Regions from separate parts of the Weizmannia sp. WK01 genome, predicted to be linked through region 2. Evidence: predicted binding sites of a transcription regulator. Region 2 holds the regulator's gene; each other region holds the start of a gene.

Region 1 (10,242 bases), 960 kb from region 2:
TCACGGAAGCGGCATCATCTACGGCCAGTTTACGTACACGCCCGACTTTGAATTGCTTTCATACAGGCTCGATCCAAGCTGAAACGCCATGCTAAATTTTCCGTCAGGGGGAAAAAGAATGGGTTTAGAAGGAAATCAAATGCAGTTTGTCATCATTACCGGCATGAGTGGGGCCGGAAAAACAGTTGCGATCCAAAGCCTGGAGGATCTCGGGTTTTTCTGTGTCGATAATTTGCCGCCGACGCTTTTGCCAAAATTTCTGGAACTGATGAAAGATGCCAGTAATAAAATGAATAAAGTCGCGCTTGTAATGGATTTGCGCGGCCGTGAATTCTTTGATGACTTGTTCCGGGCACTGGATGAACTTGACAAGTCTTCGTGGGTTACGCCCACCATTTTATTTTTGGATGCGGATGATTCTGTGCTCGTGCGCAGGTATAAAGAAACGCGCCGGTCCCATCCGCTTTCGCCGGATGGGACGCCGCTCGAAGGAATACAGCAGGAAAGAAAAATCCTCGAGGAGCTGAAAGGGCGTGCGCAGCTTATTCTCAACACATCCAATTTAAAACCGCGCGAACTCCGCGAAAAAATCGTGTTGGAGTTTTCGGCGAATAAGCAGTCGGTTTTCACGGTCAATGTCCTGTCGTTCGGCTTCAAAAACGGCATTCCGATTGACTGCGACCTTGTTTTTGATGTCCGGTTTTTGCCGAATCCGTTCTACATTGAGCATATGCGCCCGAAAACCGGACTGGACGAAGAGGTATACACTTACGTTTTAAAATGGAATGAAACGCAAAAATTTCTTGAAAAGCTGACCGATTTGCTTGCTTTTATGCTCCCGCATTACAAACGGGAAGGAAAAAGCCAGCTGGTGATCGGCATCGGGTGCACGGGCGGCCAGCACCGTTCCGTAGCGCTTGCCGAGTATATCGGCCATTTTTTTGAAAAAGACTATCATACAACAATTTCCCATCGTGATATCAAAAGAAAGGAGGAGCGTAAGCCATGAGGCATCCGAAAATTGTGCTGATCGGGGGCGGGACGGGGCTTCCGGTGCTTTTGCGGGGGCTGAAAAAATACCCGGTTGAGATCAGCGCCATTGTAACCGTTGCAGATGACGGCGGGAGTTCCGGAAGAATCCGCAATGAAATGGATATGCCTTCCCCGGGGGACATCCGCAATGTGCTCGCGGCTCTATCCGATGTGGAGCCGCTGCTTGAAAAAATGTTCCAGCACCGCTTTGAAACCGGCGATGAACTTTCCGGGCATTCGCTTGGCAATCTGATCATTGCGGCGCTCACTTCGATAACTGGAGATTTTGTACACGCCGTAAAGGAACTGAGCAAAGTCCTGAATGTACGGGGGCAGGTTTTACCATCCGCCAACCAAAGTGTCGTGTTGCACGCCGAAATGGAAGACGGATCGATCGTTTCCGGAGAATCCAAAATTCCGTGTGCCGGCAAAAAAATCAAAAGGGTGTTTTTGACCCCAGAAGTCATTCAGCCGCTTCCGGAAACATTAACGGCCATTCAGGAAGCTGACTTGATCGTGATCGGCCCAGGCAGCCTTTATACAAGTATTTTGCCGAATTTAATGGTGCCAGGTCTTGGAGAAGCAGTATGCCAGGCACATGCGAAAAAAGTGTATGTATGCAATTTGATGACACAGGCGGGCGAGACGAATCATTATACTGCCGCGGATCACGTGCAGGCGATTTTAAACCATATGGGCAGTGCCTGTATTGATACGATCCTCGTCAATGATGAAGATGTGCCGGAACCGGTTATGAGCCGGTACCGCGAGGAGCTGGCACAGCCTGTTGTATACGACGTGAAGCGTTTAATGGGGCTCGGCCTGGAGGTGGTTTCGGGAAATATTTTAACGTATAAAGGCGGGGTCATCCGCCACGATACGGAAAAAGTTGCCGAAATCCTTTATGATATTTTGAAAAAGCAGCAATGGCTTTCACGCTCCAGTGCCCGGTGAAAGGATAAAGGTGGAACATCCCCTTTTCATGTGCATTTTTTCGCATAGCTCTAAATTTTGCCAAGGGAGGGGCCTGGAGGATGTCATTTGCATCAGAGATCAAAAAAGAGCTGACCAATTTAGCAGTAAAAGATTGCTGCGTGAGATCCGAATTATCGGCACTGATCCGGATGAACGGATCTTTATCTTTTTCCAACAAGGTGCTGGTTGTCAATGTGCAGACGGAAAATGCCGCCATTGCCCGGCGGATTTACGTCCTTGTAAAAAGATTATATGATGTCCCGGTGGAATTATTAGTCAGGAAAAAAATGCGCCTGAAAAAAAACAATGTCTACATTGTCAGGCTGAAGGCCCGGGCAAAAGAAATATTGGAAGATTTGCATATTCTCGGTGAACATTTTACCTTTACCCGGAACATTTCCCCGGAACTGCTGAAGAAGAAGTGCTGCAAACGCTCCTATTTGCGCGGGGCTTTTCTGGCGGGCGGATCCGTTAACAATCCGGAAACTTCCTCTTATCATTTGGAAATTTCCTCCCAATACAAAGAGCACAACGATGCACTATGCCGCCTGATGAACGGGTTTCATTTAAACAGCAAAACGCTTGAAAGAAAAAAAGGATATATTACGTATTTAAAAGAAGCGGAAAAGATTACGGAATTTCTCAATATTATCGGCGCCCATCATGCCCTGCTCCGGTTTGAAGATGTCCGGATTGTCCGGGATATGCGCAATTCCGTCAACCGGCTCGTCAATTGCGAAACGGCCAATTTGAATAAAACGATCGGGGCGGCCCTTCGCCAAGTGGAAAATATCCGCTATATTGAAGAAACGGTCGGCCTTGACGCACTGCCGGAGAAATTGCGCGAGATTGCAGTATTGCGCGTGAACCATCAGGATGTGACGTTGAAGGAACTCGGCGAAATGGTGTCCGGCGGGCATATCAGCAAATCCGGCATCAATCACCGGCTCCGCAAAATCGATGAAATTGCCGAAAAACTGCGGGCAAACGGGCCTGCCAATAAAAATTCATAATGGGTGCCAAAAATTAATCATGTAAGATGGATAGGTTTAAAAAGTATAAAGACGGGGGGCGTATTGGCAGAAGGCGCCCCTGTCCTGCTACTTGAAAGGAGAGGGTTATCGTGATCGAAAAACAATTGGAAGTGAAATTAAAATCCGGTTTGCAGGCGCGCCCTGCAGCCCAATTTGTCCAGGAAGCCACCCGCTTTTCATCGGAAATTTTTCTTGAAAAAGAAGGAAGAAAGGTAAATGCAAAAAGCATTATGGGGCTGATGACCCTTGCTGCGGGCCACGGGGAAACTGTTACGCTGAGCGTGGACGGGAGCGATGAAGAAGAAGCTTTTGAACACTTGGCAAACTATATTGAAGGGAAAGAAAAACTTCCGTCCTGATGTAAGCGCATGCGGCCGTCAGCCTGCGGGTTTTTCAAACACAGCACAAGGCCGCCCGCTTGCGGACGGCCTTGTTCAATCTTATTTCAATTCTTTTTTGTCATAATATGGTCAATCAAACCATATTCTTTTGCTTTTTCCGCGCTCATGAAGTTATCGCGGTCTGTATCCCTTTCGATCACTTCAATCGGCTGGCCGGTATGGTCGGACAAAATTTTGTTTAATTTCGCGCGCGTATACAAAATATGTTTTGCCGCGATTTCAATTTCTGTTGCCTGGCCTTGGGCGCCGCCTAATGGTTGGTGAATCATCACTTCGCTGTTCGGCAGGGCATAACGTTTCCCTTTCGTGCCGGCGGTCAACAGCACGGAGCCCATTGATGCAGCCATCCCGACGCAAATCGTTTGCACGTCCGGTTTGATGATCTGCATGGTGTCATAAATGGCAAGGCCCGCAGTGACACTCCCGCCAGGACTGTTAATATAAAGATAAATATCTTTTTCAGGGTTTTCCGCTTCCAGGAACAAAAGCTGGGAAACAATCGAGTTGGAAACATTGTCGTCAATCGCGCTGCCAAGCATAATAATCCGGTCTTTTAACAGGCGGGAATAAATGTCGTATGCGCGTTCCCCGCGGTTTGTTTGTTCAATTACTGTGGGAATTAAATTCATATTGAGTATCCTCCTTCTTCTCTTCGGAATGGTCCATCATATGCTATATCATGGATGTTAAAGGAATTATTCTCCATCCTTATGTACTGATCATACAATATTGGTCAATGAAGGTCAAAAGAATTGCCTTCACCTGAACTACAATACCCATCATAACCAAATTCCGATAAAATAAAACCAAAAAGGGGCTTGCTTTTTTGTTCATTGTCCTTTATAATCTATTATTGTTGAATCACTTATTGCCCTCGTGGTGCAAAGGATAGCACGTGAGATTCCGGTTCTCAAAATGTGGGTTCGATTCCTGCCGAGGGCGTTTTCTAAAAACTGAACAATTAGCTTAAAATTTTTTAAACCCTTGATACGACTGCATTTGCAGTCGTTTTTCTTTTTCTCTGATACGGAAAAATAAGGCGAAAATTGAATGAATTTTGCACCACAAATCTCATTCATTGCGCCACCTGCGACATTTCCTTCATAGTGCCATATATTCAGGTTTTGAACAGTTTTTGTATTAATCATGGAGGGCTTTATTGGTTACGATAAATTGATAAGAAATATGCAAAAGGAGAATGCCGGACCAAATTTGCAAAATCCACTTGAAAAACGAACGTTTGTCCTTTATAATAAAACTGAAAAATGAGAAAAGGGGTGTTGCCATTGGAACTTGTAATGGAAAAACATGCCGGTTATCACGTGCATGATCGTTTTTTTAAGGAGCTGATCCAAAACTTTTTTCAGGAGTTTATGGAGGCGTTTTTCCCGGATGTGGCAGCGGATCTCGACTACCGCCGGGTGCGGTTTTTGTCGCAGGAACAGTTTACGGACTTTCCGGGCGGTGAGCAAAAACGGGTTGACATCCTTGCCGAAACGAAGGTAAAAGGCAAAGATACCGTGATTCTCATCCATGTAGAGCCGCAGTCGTATTACGAGAAACCTTTTCCTGAACGCATGTTTCGTTACTACATGATGATCAGTCTCCGGCACCGGAAACCGGTATTGCCGATTGCCGTTTTTAGTTACGAGGAGAAAACAGAAACCCCTGATACGTACACCTTTGCGTTCCACAACATTGAAATTCTTCGTTTTCACTATTTATCCATTCATCTGATGAAACAAAATTGGAGAAATTATATCCGGAGCAACAACCCTGTTGCCGCGGCATTATTAAGCAAAATGGGGTATACAGAAAAAGAACGGGTGCAGGTCAAACTGGAGTTTCTGCGGATGCTGGCCCGGATGGAACTTGACCCTGCAAAAATGAGGCTGTTACACGGTTTCTTTGATTATTATTTAAAATTGAACGAAAAAGAGGAGGCGGAAGTAATGGAAAACATTAAAATGCTGGATCCAGACGAAGCAGAGCAAGTATTGAAGCTGCCGAATTCCTATTTTGACCGCGGGTATAAGAAGGGGAAAGAGGAAGGCAGAGAAGAAGGAAGGGAAGAAGGGGAAGAAAGGTTAAGAAGATTTATTGTTAACTTGTTGAAAAATCAAGTGGATGTGAAGGTCATTGCCCAAGCATCCGGCTTGAGTGAAGATGAGATCATGAAAATCAAAAGGCAGATAGAAGGGGAAAAGCCTTGAACCCGAGTTATGACGAAGCAGAGCAAGTATTAAAGCTGCCGAATTCTTACTTTGATCGCGGGTATAAGAAAGGAATTGAAATAGGAGTAGAGAAGGGAAGAGAAGAAGGAAGGGAAGAAGAAAGAAAAGAATTGTTACAAACGATTCCAATTGCCATCAAAATGTTGCTGGCAGGTACGGAGCTTCAATTAATTGTAGAAAAAACCGGCCTGAGCCAGACAGAAGTGGAAAAAATAAAACAGCAACTGGAGACAAAGCAGGACAAGTATTGAAGCTGCCGAATTTTTATTTTGATTTCGCGAATATATGAAATAAAATAAATGCACACCATTGCGAACAGGCTGCTCAGGGCGGTAGCGACCCGCAATGCATTGAAAAAACGGCCGGCCTGAGTCAGCAGGGGTGCCGTTCAAGCGGTCGTTAGCGGGGAATGATGTCTGTTACAATCCGGCAAATCCGGAGAGTGGCAGGCATTTTTTCAGGACTGTGATACCGGCAAACGGTAAATGTACGGCATTGGCCGGCTCGTGAACGGATATGCCGCTTTTTTGGTGCAAGTTTCATTCCTGAAAATTGTTTTCAAAAAGGAATTGATCAGCGACTCGCGAGCGTTGAGGTGTTGCTTTGCGGGAATTTATAGTAAAATAAACTTGCAGCTACATACCGGCAAGTTTTTTAGGCTTGCCACCGTTTCCACCGTTTTGCAAAACTCAATTGTAAGCACATACAGGAGGGGAAGAAAGTGGAGTACCGAATTGAAAAAGACACACTCGGAGAAATGAAAGTGCCGCGGGACAAATATTGGGGGGCACAAACGCAGCGCAGCAAGGAAAACTTCCCGATCGGCGGGGAAAAAATGCCGATGGAAGTGATCCGCGCTTTTGCCCATTTGAAAAAGGCGGCTGCCGTCAGCAACAATCGCCTCGGCAAATTATCGGATGCCAAAATGAAGGCCATTGTCCAGGCTTGTGAAGAAGTGCTGGACGGGAAATTTGATGAACATTTTCCGCTTGTTGTCTGGCAAACAGGCAGCGGCACCCAGTCAAACATGAATGTGAATGAGGTGGTGGCAAGAAGGGCAAACGAAATTCTTTCCGGAGAAAATAGTGCTGAACACGTCCATCCGAACGATGATGTGAATATGTCGCAAAGCTCGAACGATACGTTCCCGACTGCAATGCATATTGCCGCCTACCATGAACTACAGACAAGGCTGTTGCCGCCGCTGGAACAGCTGAAAGAAACGCTGCTTGAAAAAGAAAAAGCATACATGAAAATCATCAAAATCGGGCGCACGCATTTGCAGGATGCAACCCCGCTTACTCTCGGCCAGGAAATCAGCGGCTGGCGTGCCATGCTGGAAAAAAGCGAACGCATGATCAAAGAAAGTGCAAAACATATTTTGAACCTGGCGATCGGCGGCACGGCTGTTGGTACCGGCATTAATGCGGACCCGACTTTTGGTGATAAAGTTGCGGAAGAACTGGAAAAACAGACCGGCTACCCGTTTGTTTCTTCTGATAACAAATTCCATGCGCTCACAAGCCATGACGAAATCGTTCATGTCCACGGGGCATTAAAAGGCCTTGCTGCAGATTTAATGAAAATGGCCAATGATGTCAGATGGCTTGCAAGCGGGCCGAGAAGCGGAATCGGTGAGATTACGATCCCGGCCAATGAACCGGGCAGCTCGATTATGCCTGGCAAAGTCAACCCGACCCAGTGCGAAGCGTTGACGATGGTAGCGGTCCAAGTATTCGGGAATGATGCCGCAATCGGGTTTGCCGCGAGCCAGGGCAACTTTGAATTAAATGTATTTAAACCGGTAATTATATACAACTTCCTGCAGTCCGTCCATCTGCTCGGCGATGCGATGAAGTCATTTGATGAAAGATGCGTGCGCGGCATCGAACCGAATGTAGAAACGATCCGGGAAAATGTCAATCGTTCCCTCATGCTGGTGACGGCCTTAAATCCGCATATCGGTTATGAAAAAGCGGCCCAAATCGCGAAACTTGCTTTCAAGGAAGGTACGACGCTGAAAGAAGCCGCCATTAAAACAGGTTATGTAACCGAAGAACAATATGAGGAGTGGATTGTGCCGGAAAAAATGGTCAATTTAAATCACTGAAAAAAAGGGAGGCGATTGCCCCCCTTTTTTTCAGCCATTTTATTGGTTTGTTTTATTACGAATGGAAAGTACCACCAAGTTGTTGTTCAGCCATTTGCACAAGGCGTTTTGTAATTTCTCCCCCGACAGATCCGTTCGCGCGGGATGTCGTATCTGCGCCGAGGTTTACGCCGAATTCTTGTGCAATTTCGTATTTCATTTGGTCGAGAGCCTGCTCAGCACCGGAAACTAACAATTGGTTTGAATTGCTGTTGTTTGCCATCTGTGTCATCTCCTCGTTGTAAGTTTTTGGTTGGGTCGGCTGGAATTGCACCAGCAAGCGGGGAATTCCCCGCCACCTTCTTGGTTGAACCCAGCGGAATTTGATCGATGTACTACGTATTATGGAGGAAAAAATTTTAATTATACTGGTTCCTGGATGGTAATCGCTGGTGATTTTTGCAGTGAAAAAATGCCGGCTGCAACCAGCAGCCGGCATTTCTATTCACCCAATCCTTAATTCTGTTTCAGCATCAAAGAAATGGGCTTTGTTCATATCAAGCCCGAGCGTAATTTCGTCACCCGGTTTGACAACCGTCCTGGAATCGATGCGGGAGATAAACTCTTGCCCGTTGATTCTGGAATAAAGCATTGTTTCAGCGCCATGAAGTTCGGAAACATCAATCGTGGCTTTGATGGTAGCGCCCGGCATTGTCTCAATGAAAACAGGTTCATCGTGGATGTCTTCGGGGCGGACGCCGAGGATGACATCTTTCCCGATATGGCTTTTCAAGTGTTTCATTTTTCCTTCCGGCACATCAATCTGAACCGATTCGTTTAAGTGGAATTTGCCGTTATCCAGTTTACCGCGGAAGAAGTTCATCGCTGGTGAGCCGATAAAACCGGCGACGAACAGGTTAGCAGGTGAGTCGTATACTTCACGCGGCGTTCCGACTTGCTGGATGACACCATCTTTCATGACGACAATCCTCGAAGCCATCGTCATTGCTTCCGTCTGGTCATGCGTCACATAAATGGTCGTCGTTTGCAAACGCTGGTGAAGCCGGGCAATTTCGGCCCGCATTTGCACCCGCAATTTTGCGTCCAGATTTGATAAAGGTTCGTCCATGAGGAAGACTTTTGCATCCCGTACAATCGCGCGGCCGAGGGCAACCCGTTGCCTTTGTCCGCCTGATAAAGCTTTTGGTTTCCGTTTTAAATATTCTTCAAGGCCAAGAATTTTTGCGGCTTCCTGTACCCGCTTGTCAATTTCCGCTTTCGGCACTTTGCGGAGTTTCAGCCCGAATGCCATATTGTCGTATACCGTCATATGCGGATAAAGCGCGTAGTTCTGGAATACCATCGCGATATCACGATCTTTCGGCGCGACATCGTTCACCCGTTTGCCATCCATGTATAAATCGCCTTTTGAAATTTCTTCAAGCCCGGCAATCATCCTGAGCGTCGTCGATTTCCCGCAGCCGGAAGGACCGACAAATACAATGAATTCCTTGTCATTAATATGTAGATTAAAATCGGATACAGCGGTTACATTATTGTCGTAAATCTTATAAATATGCTCAAGCGCAAGTTCTGTCATCGTAAAATCCTCCCCCGTTATAAGTTGTCTTTATTATAAAGAAAACCCTTTCATAATGGGAACGTCAGGATGCACAAAAAATGCAGGGCGATTTTCGGCACCCTGCCCACACGATTTTCCCGGTTGACGCAGTGAAATGAGAGAGCCGGGATCCTGGCAATGTAAAAGCAGCTCGTTTTCCATTCTTCTGGTTGCCGCATTCATTACAACATGGGAGCTGATGCCGGCATGCCACTCTTGATACAACCATTTTTTGTAAAATAGGCCTATTCCATCTCAAGGCAGATCACGTAAGACTTATCGGAAGGGTTAGCCGCCAAAGGTTTCGAGACAGGCGAAATACGCAAAGATCGCATCTGTAAAATGTTTTAAATTCAAACCCGTTTTTTCTTCGAATTTTTCAATCCGGTACTGCAAGGAATTGCGGTGGATGAATAATTGTTTTGCCGTCAGGCTGGCATTCGCAAAATTTTCAAGATACCGTTTGATCGTTTGCCCCATTTCCCGGTCTTCTTCAAACAGCCCGTGCAGGGATTGAAAGAGCAGGCCCTTTTCACTTTCAGGCAAATTAGACAGCAAATAAAGGGGAAGCAGGGAATGAACCGTGAACAAAGCGGACGTTTTCCGGCGGCTTTTGGCAAATTCGAAAAGCCGGCGTTCGAATGAGAAGTGGTGCTTTAATGCTGCCATTTCCTGAAATTCGCCTAAATACAGCAAAACAGGGGTGTAGAAATCCCCTTCAAACGCACGGAGGGATGCCGTCAGATCGTCTTTGGTTGCAATTGTTTCACTTTTTTCTTCAATCACAATGCCTTCCAGCTGATTGGTCACAATCACCAAGACATCAGGCACAAACATGTTTTTGATAGCTTCCTGA
Region 2 (10,242 bases):
GTTCAGTTCAAGAAATAATTTGTTGAACCCTGCGCCCATCCGCTTCCCCGATCCGGCTGCCGGTATAATCACCTCATAATCTGTCAAATCCAATCTCCCCCGGCATCCTGTATGAACTTCCCGCGTCCGGCGCCGCGGGTGTTCCAGGCTGCATTATAACGCTTTTTCAAGCAGTTTCGGCTTGGCAAAAATCATCCGGCCCGCCGAAGTCTGCAGGACGCTTGTCACGAGCACATCAATGCGTTTGCCAATGTAATTTTTGCCTTCTTCGACAACAATCATCGTGCCGTCATCCAAATAGGCAATCCCCTGGTGATGCTCTTTCCCGTCTTTAATGAGTTGCACATTGAGCTCTTCGCCGGGGAGCACAACCGGTTTTACGGCGTTGGCAAGGTCATTGATATTGAGCACCTTGACTTTCTGGAATTCACATACTTTATTTAAATTATAATCATTCGTCACGACAATCCCGTTCATCAATTTTGCCAGTTTAATGAGCTTGCTGTCAACTTCCTGGATATCTTCAAAATCGCCTTCATACATTTGCACTTCGATCGGCAGTTCATTCTGTATCCGGTTCAAGATATCAAGCCCACGCCGGCCCCGGTTTCTTTTCAAAGCATCCGAAGAATCGGCAATATGCTGCAATTCTTCAAGCACAAAGAGCGGAATCACAATCGGCCCGTCAAGAAAACCGGTCTGGCAAATATCCGCAATCCGTCCGTCGATGACAACGCTTGTATCAAGAATCTTCACCTGTTTTCCAGGCTGCGGATGCCCTTCTTGCTCTGTCCCGCCTTTCCGTCTATGCTGCCGGTTGAAAAACAAATTGAAAATTTCCTCTCTTTTCTTAAAACCGACCTGAAATCCGATATAACCGAGCAATACTGTAAGTGTAATCGACACAATTGTATTGACAATCGGAATTCCCCGCACCGGAATGCTTGCCAGATAAGCAATAATCAGGCCGAGCACAAGGCCAAAGGTGCCGGAAAAAATTTCCGTCATCGGGACTTTTACCAGTGAATCCTCAAACCAATCGACAAAATCAACGATATAATGAATGGACCAGAAAGTAATAAGATAAAAGATAATAGCCCCCAACAGCGCTGAAACATACGGGTTGTTGATTAACACATAATCCACTTTCACAAGCTTGTAAAAATCAGGCAGCAGGAAAACACCGAGCGTGCCGCCAATCAGTACCAAACAAATTTGTATAAGCCGTCTTAACAACATGTTCACCTCCTTTATACATTATAAACAAAAAATAGGGTTTAAAACGTTTGCCTTCGTATTTTTCCCTACCGAGCCAGTTAATCGCCGCGGTTTTCTCCGGGCATTTTCAGGCTTCATGCACATCCCCTGCTTTCTTTTAAAATTTGTATCCTGCCAGCCGCTGTCTTTTCTGTCTTTACATCATAACGGATCCTGTAAACGCAGATTTGCGGCAGTTATTTGCTTATCAAGTGGGTTCCGTTTTTTTCCACGCTTTCCTTCACTTCCCAGTGCCTTCCGCTTCCTCCGGTACCCTCACGCACTGATCCAAAGAACACATAGAAGGCACGGAAATTTGTTCCCTTTCTCATCCGCCGAGTGCCGCTTGCAAAGCTTCCTGGATTGTGGAGACGCCGATCACTTGAATCTCTTTTGGCGGCGTCCACCCGCCCATATTATTTTTCGGGATGATCGCCCGCCGGAAACCAAGTTTTGCCGCTTCCTGGACGCGCTGCTCAATCCTGGACACCCGCCTGACTTCCCCCGTCAGCCCGACCTCTCCGATAATGCAGTCATCCGCATTTGTCGGCTTGTCGCGAAAACTGGATGCCACGCTGACAGCAACTGCCAAATCCACTGCCGGTTCATCCACTTTCAGGCCGCCGGCGACTTTTAAATAAGCATCCTGGTTCTGAATCAAAAGACCGGCCCGTTTTTCAAGCACCGCCATAATCAGCGTGACACGGTTATAGTCAATCCCGGATGCCATCCGCCGCGGCATATTGAAAAACGTCGGGGCCAACAGCGCCTGGATCTCGACAAGGACCGGGCGCGTCCCCTCAATGGAAGCCACCACGGTAGAACCGGCTGCACCTTTTGTCCGTTCTTCCAGAAAAATTTCGGAAGGGTTCTGGACTTCTTCCAAACCGGATTCTTTCATTTCCAAAATCGCAATTTCATTCGTCGAACCAAAGCGGTTTTTGACCGCCCTTAATATCCGGTAGGCGTTATGGCGTTCACCTTCAAAATACAGGACCGTATCCACCATATGTTCAAGCACGCGCGGACCGGCAATGGAGCCTTCTTTTGTCACGTGGCCGACAATGAAGATGGCCACGTTTTTTGTTTTTGCCGTCCGCATCAGCTGTGCAGTCGTTTCCCTCACTTGCGACACACTGCCCGGCGCAGACTGGATTTCCGGATGGTAAATCGTCTGGATGGAATCAATGACAACAAAGCCGGGATTCAGTTCATCTATCGCCTGCTGGATCACGGAAAGGTCCGTTTCCGGCAGCACATAAAGATGGTCGGTATGGATGTTTAACCGATCCGCCCTTAACTTCGTCTGTTTCGCCGATTCCTCCCCGGAAATATACAGTACATTTAACCCGTGCTTTGCCAGTTGTGATGACACTTGCAAAAGCAGCGTTGATTTGCCGATCCCGGGATCCCCGCCGATCAAAACAAGTGATCCGGCAACAATGCCGCCGCCGAGGACACGGTTCAGCTCTCCAAAATCCACCTTTGTCCTTTTTTCTTCTTTAGACTCTATAGACGTAATAGGTGCCGCTTTGGTTTCATTTCCAGGCTCCGGATGTAAAAAAAAGCCCCTCCGTTTTGGCGTCTCCGCTTCCTCCACCATCTGGTTCCACTGGCTGCATTGCGGGCACTTTCCCATCCATTTTGGCGACTCGTAGCCGCAGTTCTGGCAAACAAACTTTACGGTTTTTTTTGCCATCTTAAACCCCTTTCCCTCATATCTATGTGTATAAGTGTATACAAAGTATCTTGAAATTGAATTAAAATCGTATAAGAAACCGCCACATAGGTTGAACGAAACAGTACTCCTTCTTTATGTGTTGCCAGAAGCAATGTTATCCTAATCGCCATTGATTTTGGCGCGAAATTTTATATATGTGAAAAAAAGGGTACAATCGCCAAAACCATTGTACCCTTTCCTGCTTTCGGCATTAAGAATTGGACGATACAGCTTCCGACTCTGCCACACTGGCAAAAGTAAATTCGCCGTCTTTTACATCGACCAATACCTTTTGCCCTTCTTTTATATTGCCTTTCAGCATTTCTTCCGAAAGGCGGTCTTCGATGTTTTTCTGAATCGATCTGCGCAGCGGCCGCGCGCCGTATTCCGGATCGTAGCCTTTTTCCGCCACTTTTTCTTTTGCGGCATCCGTCAGCACAAGTTCGATATGATGCTCTTTTAACCGGTCCGACAATTCTTTCGCCATCAACGTGACAATTTCGTTCAACTGTTTCTTCTCGAGCGAATGGAACACAATGGTTTCATCAACACGGTTCAAAAACTCAGGCCGGAACGCTTTTTTCAGTTCCTCGAGCACTTTGTCCTTCATGTCTTTATAATCGGCCTCGACGGTATCCTGAATGGTGAACCCGACGCTCTTGTTGCGTTTTAAAGCATCTGCGCCGACATTCGATGTCATGATGACAATCGTATTGCTAAAATCAACCGTGCGGCCCTTGGAATCGGTCAGCCGGCCGTCATCCAGTACCTGGAGCAAAATGTTGAACACATCCGGGTGCGCTTTTTCAATTTCATCAAGCAGCACAACCGAATACGGTTTTCTCCGTACCTTTTCCGTCAGCTGCCCGCCTTCTTCAAAACCGACATATCCAGGCGGCGAACCTACGAGGCGGGAAGTCGAATGTTTCTCCATGTATTCGGACATGTCGATCCGGATCATGGCATCCTCATCGCCGAACATCGCTTCCGCAAGCGCCCGCGCCAGTTCTGTTTTTCCGACCCCTGTTGGCCCGAGGAAAATGAAGGAACCGATCGGGCGTTTCGGATCTTTTAATCCTGCCCGTGCACGGCGGACTGCTTTCGCCACTGCAAGTACCGCTTCTTCCTGCCCGATCACCCGGGAGTGAAGGATCTCTTCAAGGTGCAGAAGCCTTTCCGTTTCGGTTTGTGCCAGTTTCGTCACCGGAACTCCCGTCCAGCTCGAAACAACAAGCGCAATATCATCGACTGTGACTTCACTGTTTTCCTGTCCTTGTTTTGCCTTCCAGTTTTTCTTCGTTTCCTCCAGCTGTTCGCGCAGTTTCTGTTCGGTATCCCTTAACGCAGCCGCTTTTTCAAATTCCTGGCTCTGGACGGCCGCATCTTTTTCCTTGCGTACCTCTTCCAGTTTCAATTCCAGTTCTTTCAAATTCGGCGGCGTTGTAAAGGAACGAAGACGCACTTTCGATCCGGCTTCATCGATTAAGTCAATCGCTTTATCCGGCAGGAACCGGTCTGCGATATAGCGGTCCGAAAGTTTTACAGCGGCTTCGATCGCCTCATCGGTAATCGAGACGCGATGGTGTGCTTCATAGCGATCGCGCAGCCCTTTTAAAATCTGGATCGACTCATCAATCGTCGGCTCATCGACCTGGATCGGCTGGAACCTTCTTTCCAGTGCAGCATCTTTTTCAATATATTTCCGGTATTCATCCAGTGTTGTTGCCCCGATGCACTGCAGTTCGCCGCGGGCAAGCGACGGTTTTAAAATATTGGAAGCATCAATGGCTCCTTCCGCACCGCCGGCCCCAATTAAGGTATGCAATTCATCGATGAAAAGAATGATATTACCGGCCTGGCGGATTTCATCCATGACTTTTTTCAGGCGGTCTTCAAATTCGCCACGGTATTTTGTACCGGCCACAACCGTACCCATATCAAGCGTCATAACCCGTTTGTCACGCAGCGTTTCCGGCACTTCATTATGCACAATTTGCTGGGCAAGGCCTTCTGCAATGGCCGTTTTCCCAACGCCCGGTTCCCCGATAAGGACAGGGTTGTTTTTTGTCCTCCGGCTCAGTACTTCAATGACGCGTTGAATTTCTTTGCTGCGCCCGATTACAGGATCAAGGGAATCTTCCCGTGCGATCGCTGTTAAATCGCGGGCCAGACTGTCCAGTGTCGGTGTGCTGACGCTGGCCGCCGAACCGCCCTGTACGGACGCTTCACTGTTGCCCAATAATTGGAGCACCTGTTGCCTTGCTTTATTTAAGCTAACGCCGAGATTTGTCAGCACGCGTGCCGCCACGCCTTCACCTTCACGGATCAGCCCGAGGAGGATATGTTCCGTTCCAACATAGGAGTGCCCGAGTTTTCTCGCTTCATCCATTGACAGTTCAATCACTTTTTTGGCCCTTGGCGTGTAGTGGATCGTTTGGGAAATTTCCTGGCCGTTCCCGATCAGGGTTTCCACTTCTTCCTGGATTTTTTCGGCGCTTAAACCCAGGCCGTACAGCGCTTTTGCCGCGATGCCTTCCCCTTCGCGGACAAGTCCGAGCAAAATATGTTCCGTTCCGATATTGTTATGTTTCAGGCGGATTGCTTCTTCCTGGGAAAGGGCCAGCACTTTCTGGGCTCTCTCTGTAAATCTTCCAAACATCATCTGTCATTCCTCCTGTTCATTTGGTCTCCTCAAGCCTCAAACGTTCTCTTATCAGTGTAGCCCTCCGGATATCCCTTTCATACGGGCTGAGCGCTCTTCCGGCATAAAGCTGTAAAAATCCCGGCTGCATTAAAATCATCAATTCATTTAAAATTTGTTTCGAAATGTTTTGAATATAGCCCAGATCAATTCCCAGCCGGACATCGGACAAACAACGGGCCGCTTCTTTTGTTTCAATGATCCTGCTGTTTTGCAGGACACCGAGCGAACGGTAAACCCTGTCTTCTAATTGTATGTTTGAAGTCTGCACCAATGCTTCCCTTGCCGATCTTTCCTGTGTAATGATCTGCCGGATGACACTGGTTAAATCCGAGACAATATTGTCTTCCGATGTTCCGAGTGTCACCTGGTTGGAAATTTGAAAAATATTTCCGATGGCTTCGCTTCCTTCGCCATATATTCCTCTTACCACCAAACCAAGCTGATGAATCGCCGGAATGATTTGTTTAATTTGCTGTGTCAGCACAAGTCCCGGCAAATGCATCATGGCCGATGCGCGGATGCCCGTTCCGACATTTGTCGGGCAGCTGGTTAAGTAACCGAGCGTTTCATCAAAAGCATAATCGACCCAATTTTCAAGCAGGTCATCAAGCTGATTGGCTTTCTGAAGCGTTTCATGCAATTGAAGCCCTGGAGAAAGACATTGTATGCGTAAATGATCTTCCTCATTTATCATAATACTAATATCTTCGCCGCTTGACAAAATAACTGCCCCGTCACCCGCTTCTTCGGCAAGTTGCGGGCTAATCAGGTGTTTCTCCACAAGCACCCTTTTTTCGAGCGGTTTTAATTCGTCCATTTTTAAAAATTCAGCCTGCATTTCAGCCGGAAAATGATTTCGGGCGATATCCTGGATTGTTTTCATAATTTCCCTTGCTTCCTCGCTGGTAAACAAGGACGGGAACCGGTAATTTTTTAAATTTCTTGCCAGACGAACCCGTGTCGTCAGCACAATTTCCGATTCAGGCCCTTGCTCGTTCATCCAGGAGCTGGACGCTTTGTGCAAAAAATGTTCTAAAGACATTATTGTTCCCCTCCTTTTGCTTGAGAAGAACCTTCAAGTGCGCGAATTTGATCGCGGAGTTCTGCTGCTTTTTCAAATTCTTCCTGGCTGATGGCTTCCTGCAACGCCGCCTTTAATTCCTGCAATTTTTTCTTTGTATAAATGGCACCGCCAATCCGTGCAGGTATTTTTCCTTCATGCGCAACGTTGCCGCCATGAAGGCGCTGCAAAATCGGAACAAGCTGGTGCTGAAACGTCTCATAGCAATGCGGGCAGCCTAACCGGCTTGTGTTTAAAAACTGGTTCAATGTCATCCCGCAATGGTTGCAGCGAAGCACATCCGGGTCAGGTGCTGTTTCCTGTTTGAAAAGTTGGATGGCCGGATCAAAATTAAAAAGGCCCGCGAGCAGATTATCGAAGGAAAAGGTTTTCCCCCAATCCGATGAAAACTTTTCCCCCTTCTCCTGCGCGCACTTCTCGCAAAGATGGAATTCCGTTTTCACACCGTTTATAATTTTAGTAAAATGCATCGTTGCCGGCCTTTCATTGCATTCCTGGCAAATCACGGCATACTCACCTCTATTGTTACTTGTATTTTAAGGTCGTTAACATCGATTTCAACATTCTGGCACGCAGTTCATCCCGTTCCGGCAACTGGATGTAGAGCACGGAGCGGTCCATCACGCTGAGCATGATTTTTGCCTCCCGCCTTGAAATCACCTCTTCTTCAACGAGGCGGAGAATGATGGCTTCCGCATTCGACTGGGAGATGACATTGCCGATATGCACAAGCAGCTGGTCAATCAGTTCCGCATCGCTTTCAGGCCGCACTTTCATGATCCGGATATAGCCGCCGCCGCCCCTTTTACTTTCAACAATATACCCTCTTTCAATCGTAAACCGCGTATTGATGACATAATTGATTTGCGAAGGGACACATTGGAACTTATCGGCAATCTCATTGCGTTTTATTTCAAGAATTTCTTTTTCATTCAGTTCCAGAATCCGTTTTAAATATTCCTCTATGATATCCGATATATTTTTCATCAAAGCCACCTCCTGACACCGTCTTTTGACTTTGACTATATTTGACTTTAATTATACATGATTCCCTACAGAAAATGCAACTAGGAAAACTGCCCCTTTTTCAGCATTTCTGTTTGGGGAGACAACCGGATGTTCACGGACCACCCGATGGGACTGCGTGCGCAGCGAGCGGTAAAGATTAACCCAGACAGATTGGGGGTGCGGGTTCATAGGAGGTCGAGCCCTTTGAAAAGCTTTTACTGCTACGGCAGGACAAATCAAAAAGCCCTCGCGTCTGCGGGGACTATTTTTATGCTTTTATTTCTCTATCTAACAAAAGAAGAACTCTATTTTTTAAATCAATTATGTTTTCATCTAACTTGTCAGGTAGTAAATCATTAATACCATCAATTTCTGTACCCAGTTCCAAAATTTCTATTAATTCATTTGAGTAATTTTTTTCCTTCAAAGAATCAATGATACGGTAATTAAAATATCTTTTCTCAGCTTCTTCTATCGAAATTTTCTTATTATATACAGCCTCGATTATACCTAAAACATTCAACAATATATCTTTTTCTTCGGTATTTTTATTAATCATTTTTTAACACTCCAGCCTTTCTTAGTTTTAACATTTTATAAAATCCTTGCATTTAATTTTTTCCGAACCTGTTAGCATCCTTGCCAAATCTAGGAATTTTGCTTATTCAGCAAGCCCTAATTATGCACAATTTTATTACCGCCGTCAATATATTTTTAAAATTTTTAAAAAATTATTATCAGGTTAGTAATATAATCAGATTCAAAAGGTAAATCTTTGTCGTTTTTCTTATGGAAATTTTTATATCTCCCTTATTTACACATTCAAAAAGGCCAGCTGATTCAGCTGGCCTTCTGTTTGCCCGGCAACGTCCTACTCTCGCAGGGGGAAACCCCCAACTACCATCGGCGCTGGAAAGCTTAACTTCCGTGTTCGGGATGGGAACGGGTGTGACCTTTCCGCCATCATCACCGGACCTGTATAATTTTTGGGATGTGTTCCCTGAAAACCGGATGGGAGAAAAAACTGTAAACGGAGAATAGCTTTGGTTTCTAACTTTAAAAATTGTCTAGCTCCAGCGCCTATCGGCTAGCGTATTTCTGCGCTTTCTCCCTACGATAAGCGGGCATCGGCTCGCCTTTAGGGGCTCGCCGTGTTTCCTTTATCTCAGTCGAAAGCTCCGAAATCCATACGCCGATGACCAAGGCGCTTCCGCTTTTCTATTGTCCAGCTCCGGTGCCTAGCCCCTCGAGGTCGAATAACCTGCCCGTCACGGAGCCAAAAGACGGCTCCATGCCGGTCAGAACATTCGCTTGTCGGGGCTAAACAAGGCACCTCCGCTTTTCTGTTTGGTTAAGTCCTCGATCGATTAGTATCCGTCAGCTCCACGCGTCGCCGCGCTTCCACCCCGGACCTATCAACCTGATCATCTTTCAGGGATCTTACCAGTATAAACTGTGGGAAATCTCATCTTGAGGGGGGCTTCATGCTTAGATGCTTTCAGCACTTATCCCTTCCGCACATAGCTACCCAGCGATGCCTTTGGCAAGACAACTGGTACACCAGCGGTGCGTCCATCCCGGTCCTCTCGTACTAAGGACAGCTCCTCTCAAATTTCCTGCGCCCGCGACGGATAGGGACCGAACTGTCTCACGACGTTCTGAACCCAGCTCGCGTACCGCTTTAATGGGCGAACAGCCCAACCCTTGGGACCGACTACAGCCCCAGGATGCGATGAGCCGACATCGAGGTGCCAAACCTCCCCGTCGATGTGGACTCTTGGGGGAGATCAGCCTGTTATCCCCAGGGTAGCTTTTATCCGTTGAGCGATGGCCCTTCCATGCGGAACCACCGGATCACTAAGCCCGACTTTCGTCCCTGCCCGACTTGTAAGTCTCGCAGTCAAGCTCCCTTATGCCTTTACACTCTGCGAATGATTTCCAACCATTCTGAGGGAACCTTTGGGCGCCTCCGTTACCTTTTAGGAGGCGACCGCCCCAGTCAAACTGCCTGCCTGACACTGTCTCCCACCCCGGTAAGGGGTGCGGGTTAGAATTTCAATACAGCCAGGGTAGTATCCCACCGATGCCTCCGCCGAAGCTGGCGCTCCGGTTTCCAAGGCTCCTACCTATCCTGTACAAGCTGTACCAAAATTCAATATCAGGCTGCAGTAAAGCTCCATGGGGTCTTTCCGTCCTGTCGCGGGTAACCTGCATCTTCACAGGTACTATAATTTCACCGAGTCTCTCGTTGAGACAGTGCCCAGATCGTTACACCTTTCGTGCGGGTCAGAACTTACCTGACAAGGAATTTCGCTACCTTAGGACCGTTATAGTTACGGCCGCCGTTTACTGGGGCTTCAGTTCAGAGCTTCGCCTTACGGCTAACCCCTCTCCTTAACCTTCCAGCACCGGGCAGGTGTCAGCCCCTATACTTCGCCTTGCGGCTTCGCAGAGACCTGTGTTTTTGCTAAA
Region 3 (10,242 bases), 1.2 Mb from region 2:
GCCGTATGCGCTCGCGCGGAGCAATGCACGCAGCTGGGTGCGGAAAATATCCTGTCTGTCCAGGCACAAGCGGATCGCACGGAAGCCGAGGAACGGGTTCATTTCTTCCGGAAGCGGCAAGTATGGCAGTTTTTTGTCGCCGCCGATATCCAGCGTACGGACTACAACCGGTTTGCCTTTTAAGCCTTCAAGCACCGCTTTATAGGCTTCAAATTGCACTTCTTCTGACGGAAGCTCGTCCCTGCCCATATAGAGGAACTCTGTACGGTACAGGCCGACGCCTTCCCCGCCGTTCCGGATCACGCCGTCGAGATCGTTCGGGGTGCCGATATTGGCAACCAGTTCAACCGTATGGCCGTCTTTCGAAACGGATTTTTCATTGACCAGCTTCGCCCATTCGGCTTTTTGCCGTTCAAATTGTTCCTGCTTTTGTTTGTATTCATCGACCACTTCAGGTGTCGGATTCACATGGACATCGCCATTGTTGCCGTCCACGATGACAAGGTCGCCGTTTTGGATATCCTGGATCGCCGTTTTCGTCCCGACGACTGCAGGGATTTCCAAAGAACGCGCCATGATCGCAGAGTGGGACGTACGCCCGCCGACATTTGTTGCAAAACCTTTTACATACTGGCGGTTCAACTGCGCCGTATCAGAAGGGGTCAAGTCTTCAGCAATGACAATGACTTCTTCCGAGATCATGCTTGGATTCGGAATATCCACTTTCAGCAGATGAGCCAGAATCCGTTTTGTCACGTCGCGGATGTCCGCTGCACGTTCGCGCATATATTCGTTGTCCATTTGTTCGAACATGGTCACGAACATATCCGCAACTTCTTTCAATGCGTATTCCGCATTGACCTGGTCATCCCTGATTTTGTCCTGGACCGGCGTCAACAGTTCCGGATCTTCCAAAACGAGCAAATGGGCATCAAAGATCGCTGCTTTGTCCGCCCCCAGTTCCTTCATTGCATGCTCCCTGATCGCCTGCAGTTCAGACTTGGATTCAGACACAGCAGTATCAAAGCGTTTCAATTCATCCGAAACATTCTGGACAGACCTTTTTTCAAAAGACAAATCCGGTTCTACCAGGCGATATGCTTTTGCGATGGCAATCCCGTTGGATGCTGCTATACCTTTTAAAATGGTTGACATTATTCGCCCAGACCCTCTTTTTTCATTAATTCAGCTAAAGCGTTCAATGCATCTTGTGCATCGTTGCCTTCTGCAGAAATGGTAATGTCGGCGCCTTTGCCGATTCCAAGGGACATAACCCCCATGATCGATTTCAGGTTCACTTTCTTATCCTTATACTGCAATTGGATATCTGAATCGAATTTGCTTGCCGTTTGTACGAGCAATGTAGCAGGACGTGCGTGGATTCCTGTATCTGCTGTTACTTTAAATTGTTTTTCAGCCATGGGTAGAACGACTCCTTTTCTATAATATAGTTCTAAAAATAATGCACTGTACATTTTTCGTCAATATTTATCAACCATCTTCATACAAATGACAAATTTTGCAAACGGGGGTTGAAAAAAACCGCAGCGATGCCGGGTACCTGCAAACACCGTTCATCCCCGGTTATTCAGCAGGCTGCTCCCTCAAAGTACGCGCGGCCCATCCGTGCCAAAAACACGCCTCGCCCGAAACCGGGAACACGCATGTCCCCGGCCGGATCAAAAAAATGACAAATATTGCACAGTGCGGGAAAAACAAAATCCCCGTAATAGAATAACATGCCTTTCCAAATAAAACAATCATCAGAGTTGACTTCATTTTGCTTAAAAATGCACAAAATTATGCATGCCCCGGTCAGATTTCCGGCTCGTCCAAATAAATATAGCGGACATTCCCGCCGCGCAAGGCAATGCCCTTAAAATGTTTAAAGTCTTCCTCGGCAATAAGCACTTTCCGGAAGTCCATAAAATCTTCACGGCTGACGAATAATTCTTCGATTTCCCTGTTGCGAAGCCGGTTGATTTCCTGTCTGATTTCTTCTTCCGACATACGACCACCCCACCCGGTATTGTACCACATTCTTCCTGCCGCCTACTTGTTTGCTTTCGCGATTTTTTAAAACCGGCCCGATTTGTATTTTTCTGTTCCTTTCGCCTTGAATTTTTCAGAAAAATAGTGCAAACTGGTTACAATACTTTCTTACGGGAGGACCGCAATGAAAAAAGCACAAATTGGTGACATTATTGAATTTAAAGACGGGCTTCAAGGAATTGTCGAAAAGGTGAACGAGAACTCGGTCATCGTGGATTTAACCTATATGGAAAACTATCAGGAACTGGAGCTTGATGAAAAAACAGTGGTCAATCATAAAAACTATCAGGTTATCCATTCGGCTTTACATTAATTCAAACGCTTACCGCGCAGTAAAAAACCGGCACATGCCGGTTTTTTACTGCCGTTTCTATGATTGTGAATTTTTTAACATTATTTTCCCGGATACCTTTTTCCCTATTTCTCTGCTAAAATATTCAATGTATTTTTGTTTGACCCAATGCCGCGAAGGCCGGACTGCGGGGCCGGATCTCTTTTTGGCCCTTCCCGGTTTTTTTGCCGGCGGTTTGCGAACTTAAGAAAGGAGCGCATTGGCGGTGGCAAAAAACATGGTGGATACAAAGCTTCTCGGAAGTATCTTGATCGCCCACCTTCTGCTATATATTACGTTTCGGGATACCTCCGTTTTTTGGTATTTATATTCCGGAGCAATGCTGTTTTTGATCAGTTACACGGTTTTTCTTGGAAAATCAGAAAAACACGAAAAGCTTCCGTACCTTCAATTGCTGTTGTATGGCATTTTTTCGGGTTTTCTCCTCTATATTATTTTCAGAATTGGCAATACAGTACTCGGTTTTTTGCCGGGCGGGCTTGACAATGAAGTCGCCCGCGCATACAGGCGTTTTTCGCCCGAATCCTTCTGGCATTACTTAGCGCTTGTCCTGATTCTCATCCCCGGAGAAGAAATTTTTTGGCGTTCATTTGTCCAGGCCCGGCTCATGAAAATGATGGAAGCGAAATATGCGATTTTGATTTCCGCCGTATTGAACGCATCCGTTTATTTTTACTGCGGATTAAAAATCATGGTCATTGCCGCTTTTGCCGGTTCGATTTTCTGGGGGCTGCTGTATGCAAAAAAACGGAGCCTGTCTGCGCAAATTTTGTCGCATCTTACCTTTGATTTGCTGCTTGTCGTCTTCCTGCCGATTTTTTAAGCAGGGGGACGGCTTTTTTTCGGCATTTGCCCGCCACAAATGCATAACAACCGCGCAAAGCTGTTTTGAATGCCTTACCGGTCACCCCCGGATCGTCTTTATTCCGAGTGCCATCATAAAAACAAGGCTGAAATAGCCGAACAAGGGATATAAAACCGATAATAGCGGGCCGTAATGCAAGCTGCTGATCAGCAGAATGGCGGAAAAAATCAACCCGTACAGCAAACCGCTTTTCATCGGGATATATTTTTGCATTTGCCGCTCAAGCCCGTAGGCATCCCCGATAATAGAAGTGAAAATTTCCCCGAAAATCAGCAGAACATAAATAAAATAAATGCCCGGAAAACTCGCTTTCACAATATGCGCCATCGGAATCTCCACTTGGGCAACGTCCGGCAGCGTGACCAGTGACAAATGGCTGGAAATCAGGATGAGCGTTAAAAACAGCCCGCCCAGTATCCCGCCGGCACGGACGACTTCCTTATCTTTCACTTCCGCCGCAACCGGGACAAGCACCGCCTGCGCGAGCGCCAAATTCAAAGCCGCATAGGAAAGGGCGCGGAGAAGGGCACGGGGCATATCAACACTTTCCGGCCGGGCCATGAGCGCTTGAAAAAATCCGGGTGACTGGACGGACTGCGACAAAAGGAGAAAATTAAACAAAAGCATCAAAGGCACGACAAACGTGTTGACGCCAAGCAGCCCCTTGATGCCAAAGCACATGACAAAAAAGGCGAGCAGCACCGTCAATAAAATCCCTGTCCCCCTGCCAACACGGAGCTGTTCCTCGAAAACAGCACCCGCACCGGACAGCATGACGCCACAGACCCCGAATAGCATGGCCATCATCATCACATTCACGAAACCGGCCGCTTTTTTGCCAAATAAATACCGGTTTAAGGTTTCATAGGAATCCGCATGTAAATCGATCGCTTTTTCCATCATTTTTGTGCCAAAGAAAATAAATAAAAACCCTGAAAGGCAGATGGCAAGCAATCCATACAGCCCAAACTGTGTAAAGAAAACGGTAATTTCTTTCCCTGTTGCAAACCCTGCCCCGATCACCGTTCCAATATATACGGCTGCGATTTGGACAGCACCGCCCCACTTATTCAACGCCTGCACCCCTTTAAGAAAAAATAAGACAACCTGCCGGCTCCGTTACTATCCTATGTCCCGCTTTCTTAAAATAGCCCTGCCGGTTCATTTCCGCCGCTAAAAAATTGGTCAAAAAAAGTCAAAAAAACCTTTACAAACAAAAAAAGTTGTCATATACTATAGGCAAAGGTCAAAGATAGTCAATTATAAGATGGTGCCATTGGCCGATAGCGCAAATGACAAATGCAGATCTTTTGATTTTCGGGCCGCGCAGTTGTATCATGATATTAGAAAGGTCAAAAATAGTCAAAAGGTGACTCGCAGATGCCGTTTCCTTTTTTCAGCACAAGACAAATGACTTTGCCATTCTACTGTAAAGGCCAAAATGCATCAAAGGGGTGCATGCAAAAGACTTGCATCTTGTGAAATTTTGAGCTATACTGATTTCCAATTAAGGTCAAAGCAAATCAAAGCGCTTTGATTGTTTTTCAATCTCATTAGTCAAAGATAGTCAAAATCAAACCGATCAAAGGAGGAATGTTTGATGTTATGTGACAAATGCCATCAAAACGAAGCGACGATCGGGATGCATATAAATGTGAACGGAAACCAAAAAACATTGAACCTGTGCCAGTCCTGCTACCAAAAAGAACGGGCAAAATTCGAAAACAACTGGGGAGGCATGTTTATGAATAACGGATTTGGAAACTTCGGATTCGGAGGATTCAACGACCTCTTTAACCAAATGAACGCCAACGGGTTCCAGCCGAACGGCGCGAAACAAACCGTACAAACGCAAACACAGGGCGGCGGCAACGGACTACTTGACCAGTTCGGCCGCAACCTGACCGCTGCTGCACGGGCCGGGCAAATTGACCCTGTCATCGGCCGTGATGAAGAAATCGCCCGCGTCATTGAAATCTTAAACCGGCGCAATAAAAACAACCCGGTGTTAATCGGCGAACCGGGCGTCGGAAAAACCGCCATTGCAGAAGGGCTCGCTTTAAAAATTGCCGAAAAACAGGTTCCGGCAAAACTGCGGCATAAAGAAGTTTACTTGCTCGATGTGGCTTCGCTTGTCGCAAACACGGGAATCCGCGGCCAATTTGAAGAACGGATGAAAAAATTGATTGCCGAACTGGAACAACGGAAAAACGTGCTTCTGTTTATTGACGAAATTCACCTGCTTGTCGGCGCAGGTTCTGCAGAAGGTTCGATGGACGCAGGCAATATTTTGAAACCGGCGCTTGCCCGCGGCGAAATCCAGGTTATCGGCGCGACCACTTTGAAAGAATACCGGCAAATTGAAAAAGATGCCGCACTTGAACGGCGTTTCCAACCGGTACAGGTCAATGAACCAAGCCTCGAAGAAACCGTCATGATTTTGCGCGGCTTAAAAGACCGGTATGAAAACTACCACCACGTTTCCTATACCGATGAAGCGATTGAAGCTTGTGCGAAGTTGTCGCACCGCTACATCCAGGACCGCTTCCTGCCGGATAAGGCGATCGACCTGATGGATGAAGCCGGTTCGAAATTGAACCTGACGATTGCGGTTCCGAGCAAAGAAGATATCCAAAAACGGCTTGCTGAAATTGCGCAGGAAAAACAAACTGCGGTTGCAACGGAAAACTATGAAAAGGCAGCCGAACTGAAAAAAGAAGAACAAAAACTGAACGAGCTGGCTGCTTCCGGACAAACCGAAGCCAAACCGGTTGTCGATGTCACGCAAATTCAGGAAATCGTCGAAAAGAAAACGGGTATTCCGGTCGGCAAACTCGAAGCGGATGAAGCGAAAAAACTGCAGCATCTGGAAGAAAACCTCGCTAAAAAAGTGATCGGCCAGGATGAAGCGGTCCGGAAAGTGGCGAAAGCAATCCGCCGTTCGCGTGCCGGCCTGAAAGCGAAAAGCCGCCCGATCGGTTCGTTCCTGTTCGTCGGCCCGACCGGCGTCGGAAAAACGGAACTGACAAAACGGCTCGCGGAAGAACTGTTCGGCACGAAAGATGCGATGATCCGGCTTGACATGAGCGAATATATGGAAAAACACAGCGTCTCGAAACTGATCGGGGCACCTGCCGGCTATGTCGGTTATGAAGATGCCGGCCAACTGACGGAAAAAGTGCGCCGCAACCCGTACAGCATTATTTTGCTCGACGAAATTGAAAAAGCGCACCCGGATGTTTTGAACATGTTTCTGCAAATTCTCGATGACGGGCGCTTAACCGATGCCCAAGGGCGGACGGTCAGCTTCAAAGATACCGTCATCATTATGACGAGCAACGCCGGCACCCAATTTAAGCATAAAACAGTCGGGTTCGCTAAAAGTGAAGCGATCAAAGAATCGAATATTCTCGATTCACTCGGCGACTTCTTCAAACCGGAGTTTCTGAACCGTTTCGACAACATTATCGAATTTAAACCACTTGAAAAAGAACATTTGGTTAAAATTGTTGACCTGATGCTCGGCGAACTGAATGAAACGCTGAACGAACAAGCGATTACGCTTGACGTGACAGCAGAAGCGAAAGAAAAAATCGCCGAACTCGGTTATGACCCGGCATTTGGGGCCCGCCCGATCCGCCGCGTTATCCAGGAAAAAATTGAAGACCGGATTGCCGACTTTATCCTCGACCATCCGGAAAGCAAAAACTTAAAAGCGGAAGTCCGCGAAGGTGACATTGCCATCGCGGAAAAATAAAGCAAAAACCGGCATGCGGACATAGCCCATGCCGGTTTTTGCATTCCGGCAGATGGACAGCACGGGCCATCTGCCGGGTTTTTTATGTTTGTAAAAAGATCGAACGCAGTCCAAACCCGGCTGTTGTAAATCAATCGGAAGAAAGCCGGGTTTTATTACCCGGCCAAAACCAGTCCAAACAAAAAGGCGGGCGGGAAACATATTCATCCGGAATATTGATCAGGGATTCATCCGCACTCAAAGGAGCAAAACCAAGATGCAAAGGTTGGAAGCAGTTCCCCTGTTTGTTAAACAAGCTGCATGGCTTTATACGTTTTTCTCGCTTCAGCCAGATTGAGCCGCTGCACTTTTTCATACAATATGAATGACATTTCCCGGATAATCACCATTTCGGATGACCGGGCGTTGTGCTGCTTTCGATAGGCTTCATACTCATTCATGAGCGAATCCAGCTGCTGGCTGCACCGGACCGTTTTCTCATGCGTCAGGCCCAGTTTTTTCCCAAGCTCCATCATTTCCTGACGTTTTTTCTGAATTCTGTAAAGATACTTGTTCTCCTCTAACATGTGCGTGTCCACTTCCAAATTCTCCTTTAGTTCTCTTTTTCTATTGAATGATTGTTATCCCCCGATTATGCTTCAAAAAATGTGAGGTGTTACACATGGAAAATGGCGGACTATTCTGCCGGTTTTCCGCATGATGGCATCGTGGCAAAAGTTCTCTGCAAGCCGGAAAGGCGCAAAAGCCCTGCCCCCATCCTGCTTATTTTACCATTACTAAAGTAGTATCGCAGGTCTTGACGGAAATGTAAATACAATCGCAATATTAGACAAAATTTTCGCCAAAAATTTTCACATCTCCCGAAAAAACCACCCGTTTTTCACCGCTCCATGTTTTTTTTGGTCACGCAGTGGAAAAATAAAAGAGAAAAAGACATGAAAGAAGTGAAGCAGATGGCAAAAAATTTTCTGCTGGCCAAAGCAGCCGGATGGTTATTTCGTTCAAAAGCAAAACAGTATTTAAACGACCGGAAAAAAACCGGCGATCTGGTTAACCGCGCGGAGAAAAAAGCACTCTCCAACAAAATCACGCTTGCCAATATGTGGAGTAAAATCCGCGTCCTTTTCCAGCTTGTCAGGGCATGGGCAAAAGGCGAATACCGCACCGTTCCGTACCGGACGATTCTCATGATTGTAATCGGCCTTATTTATTTCGTATCTCCCATTGACATCATCCCTGATTTTCTTGCCGGCGCGGGCCTTGTTGACGACACCGCCGTGCTTGCTTTTCTCCTGACGCAAGTGACCCCGGATTTGGAAAAATTTTTACAATGGAAAAACAAAAGAGATAAAAGTTGAACCTTGGTCCGCGCGGGATTTCAAAACTTTGCCCCTTTTAGATAATCGCCCCTTCAAGATGGAGCAGGAATGCCTTTTGATCGATCCGGCTCCCGGCATAGCCTGTTAACGACTTGTCTTTTCCGATCACGCGGTGGCAGGGGATCAGGATCGGAACAGGGTTTTTCCGGTTCGCCTGCCCGACGGCCCGCACGGCTTTCGGGTTCCCGACAGCCTCAGCGATGTCTTTATACGAGCACGTTTCCCCATACGGAATTTTTTTCAGCGCTTCCCAAACCGCCATTTGAAAGGGAGTGCCGGAGACAGAAACCGGCACATCAAAACGGGTTCTTTTCTTTGCAAAATACGCTTCCAGTTCACTGGCTGCGCGCAAAAGCAGCGGGTGGCGGGGTTCCGGCATACCCTCTTCATCTGTTTTGCCGAAAGAAACGGCCGTAATGCCTTTTTCATCAGCCCTTACTGTTAAAGGTCCGATTGGGCTTTCCAGCCAAATAAAAGCCATTTTCATCACCTGCTTCCTGCTGCACGGGAAGAAAGATATGAAAAGTTGTGCCTTCCCGTACTTTGCTTTGGACTTGAATGAAGCCTTTATGCTCCTTTATGATTTTATAACTGATCATCAAACCAAGTCCGGTTCCTCTTTCTTTTGTCGTATAGAACGGCTCGCCCAGCTTTTCAATTTTATCGTCCGGGATGCCTTCCCCTTCATCCAGCTCTGAGGAGTAAAAATTTTTCGTGATAATTTAACTATTCCCCCCCCAAAAATGCGGCTAAATATGTAATAATTTAAATAATTAGAGCTTGCTGGACGAATATTTTGGCATGGCTTAGTGACAAGTCGAATACAAGCTAAAATTTGATTCGTTCAGCAAGCCCTAATTAAACTTGGCTGTTTTGAGGGGGTTTTTATTTTGGTTACTAGAAAAGAAAAAAGAAATCGTGAAAAAGAAGCAAATTATTTTTTCGAGTTCCTTAAAATTCAGAAGCATTTTTTCAAAGACCTGATGAATAACCTAAAAAAGGTAGCAGACCACCGACATCAAAGCTATATCACTTATGGTCCAGAGGTCCTTTTATTTACGATGATGTTGAAAAATATGACCGGCCTAAAATCCATGAGAAACATGAGTGAGAGTTTTAATAAAGAAGAATGTATTAAAAATGTAGGGAAGGTGTTAGGCTTAGATTCTCTTGAAGAACTTCCACATTATGATACAATTAACGACTTTTTATCTGGCTTAGATGTAAATGAATTAGAAAAAATTAGAACGTATATGATTAAAGAATTATTGAAAAAAAGGTCTCTCGAGTCTTATCGAATTGAAGGAAAGTACTGGGGTGTCATCATTGATGGAACTGGATTACACACCTTTCATGAGAAACATTGTAAACACTGCCTGAGACGGGCATATACAAATAAAGAAACAGGAGAAACGAACGTACTTTATATGCACCATGTACTTGAAGCCAAGCTTGTCGTGGGGGATATGGTCTTCAGTATTGCCTCCGAATTTATCGAAAATGAATCAGAAAATGTTTCTAAGCAAGATTGTGAATTAAAAGCCTTCGACAGGCTGGCAAAGAAAATAAAAAAAATATTTAAAAGACTACCGATTTGTATCTTGGGAGATAGTCTCTATGCATGTGAAACGGTATTTAATCTGTGCAGGGCGCACAAATGGAAATATATATGCAGATTTAAGGAAGGGAGAATTAAAAGTATCTCGACGGAGTTTAAGGCAATAAAAGAGCTGGAACAAAGTAAGGATCAGAATTCATTAGTTTGGGTGAATGATATTGCCTACAAAGACAGAACGGTCAATCTGATGGAGGCCACAATGAAAACAGAGGATGGGAA

Evidence for each region. Region 2 encodes CtsR, which represses protease genes until heat stress. Its sites were predicted from a motif close to ATGGTCAATAAAGGTCAAACA; they were not measured.
Region 1: clpP (ATP-dependent Clp endopeptidase proteolytic subunit ClpP) is a predicted target of CtsR. The motif match lies at 4,172-4,192, and genes of this name have one in related genera.
Region 3: OF158_RS05810 (ATP-dependent Clp protease ATP-binding subunit) is a predicted target of CtsR. The motif match lies at 4,618-4,638, and genes of this name have one in related genera.

The regions. Positions count from the first base shown of each region.
Region 1 covers NZ_CP109616.1:1,062,773-1,073,014, forward strand. Annotated here, with positions in the region: gene OF158_RS04760 (NUDIX hydrolase) at 1-82, shown strand, start outside; gene rapZ (RNase adapter RapZ) at 119-1,009, shown strand; gene yvcK (gluconeogenesis factor YvcK family protein) at 1,006-1,986, shown strand; gene whiA (DNA-binding protein WhiA) at 2,067-3,020, shown strand; gene OF158_RS04780 (HPr family phosphocarrier protein) at 3,131-3,400, shown strand; gene clpP (ATP-dependent Clp endopeptidase proteolytic subunit ClpP) at 3,487-4,071, opposite strand; tRNA gene OF158_RS04790 (tRNA-Arg) at 4,313-4,384, shown strand; gene OF158_RS04795 (RpnC/YadD family protein) at 4,729-5,655, shown strand; gene OF158_RS04800 (hypothetical protein) at 5,652-5,927, shown strand; gene fumC (class II fumarate hydratase) at 6,398-7,786, shown strand; gene OF158_RS04810 (alpha/beta-type small acid-soluble spore protein) at 7,842-8,048, opposite strand; gene OF158_RS04815 (ABC transporter ATP-binding protein) at 8,271-9,365, opposite strand; gene OF158_RS04820 (helix-turn-helix domain-containing protein) at 9,675-10,242, opposite strand, start outside.
Region 2 covers NZ_CP109616.1:97,839-108,080, reverse strand. Annotated here, with positions in the region: gene ispD (2-C-methyl-D-erythritol 4-phosphate cytidylyltransferase) at 1-87, opposite strand, end outside; gene OF158_RS00505 (PIN/TRAM domain-containing protein) at 154-1,239, opposite strand; gene radA (DNA repair protein RadA) at 1,586-2,956, opposite strand; gene clpC (ATP-dependent protease ATP-binding subunit ClpC) at 3,189-5,639, opposite strand; gene OF158_RS00490 (protein-arginine kinase McsB) at 5,656-6,723, opposite strand; gene OF158_RS00485 (protein-arginine kinase activator protein McsA) at 6,723-7,268, opposite strand; gene OF158_RS00480 (CtsR family transcriptional regulator) at 7,288-7,749, opposite strand; gene OF158_RS00475 (DUF3969 family protein) at 8,039-8,329, opposite strand; rRNA gene rrf (5S ribosomal RNA) at 8,629-8,744, opposite strand; rRNA gene OF158_RS00465 (23S ribosomal RNA) at 9,118-10,242, opposite strand, start outside.
Region 3 covers NZ_CP109616.1:1,272,082-1,282,323, reverse strand. Annotated here, with positions in the region: gene ptsP (phosphoenolpyruvate--protein phosphotransferase) at 1-1,155, opposite strand, end outside; gene OF158_RS05835 (phosphocarrier protein HPr) at 1,155-1,421, opposite strand; gene OF158_RS05830 (hypothetical protein) at 1,816-2,010, opposite strand; gene OF158_RS05825 (YkvS family protein) at 2,177-2,365, shown strand; gene OF158_RS05820 (CPBP family intramembrane glutamic endopeptidase) at 2,610-3,227, shown strand; gene OF158_RS05815 (YkvI family membrane protein) at 3,309-4,343, opposite strand; gene OF158_RS05810 (ATP-dependent Clp protease ATP-binding subunit) at 4,870-7,026, shown strand; gene OF158_RS05805 (aspartyl-phosphate phosphatase Spo0E family protein) at 7,314-7,604, opposite strand; gene OF158_RS05800 (YkvA family protein) at 7,962-8,384, shown strand; gene OF158_RS05795 (methylated-DNA--[protein]-cysteine S-methyltransferase) at 8,422-8,892, opposite strand; partial or broken gene OF158_RS05790 (ATP-binding protein) at 8,834-9,094, opposite strand; gene OF158_RS05785 (transposase) at 9,296-10,242, shown strand, end outside.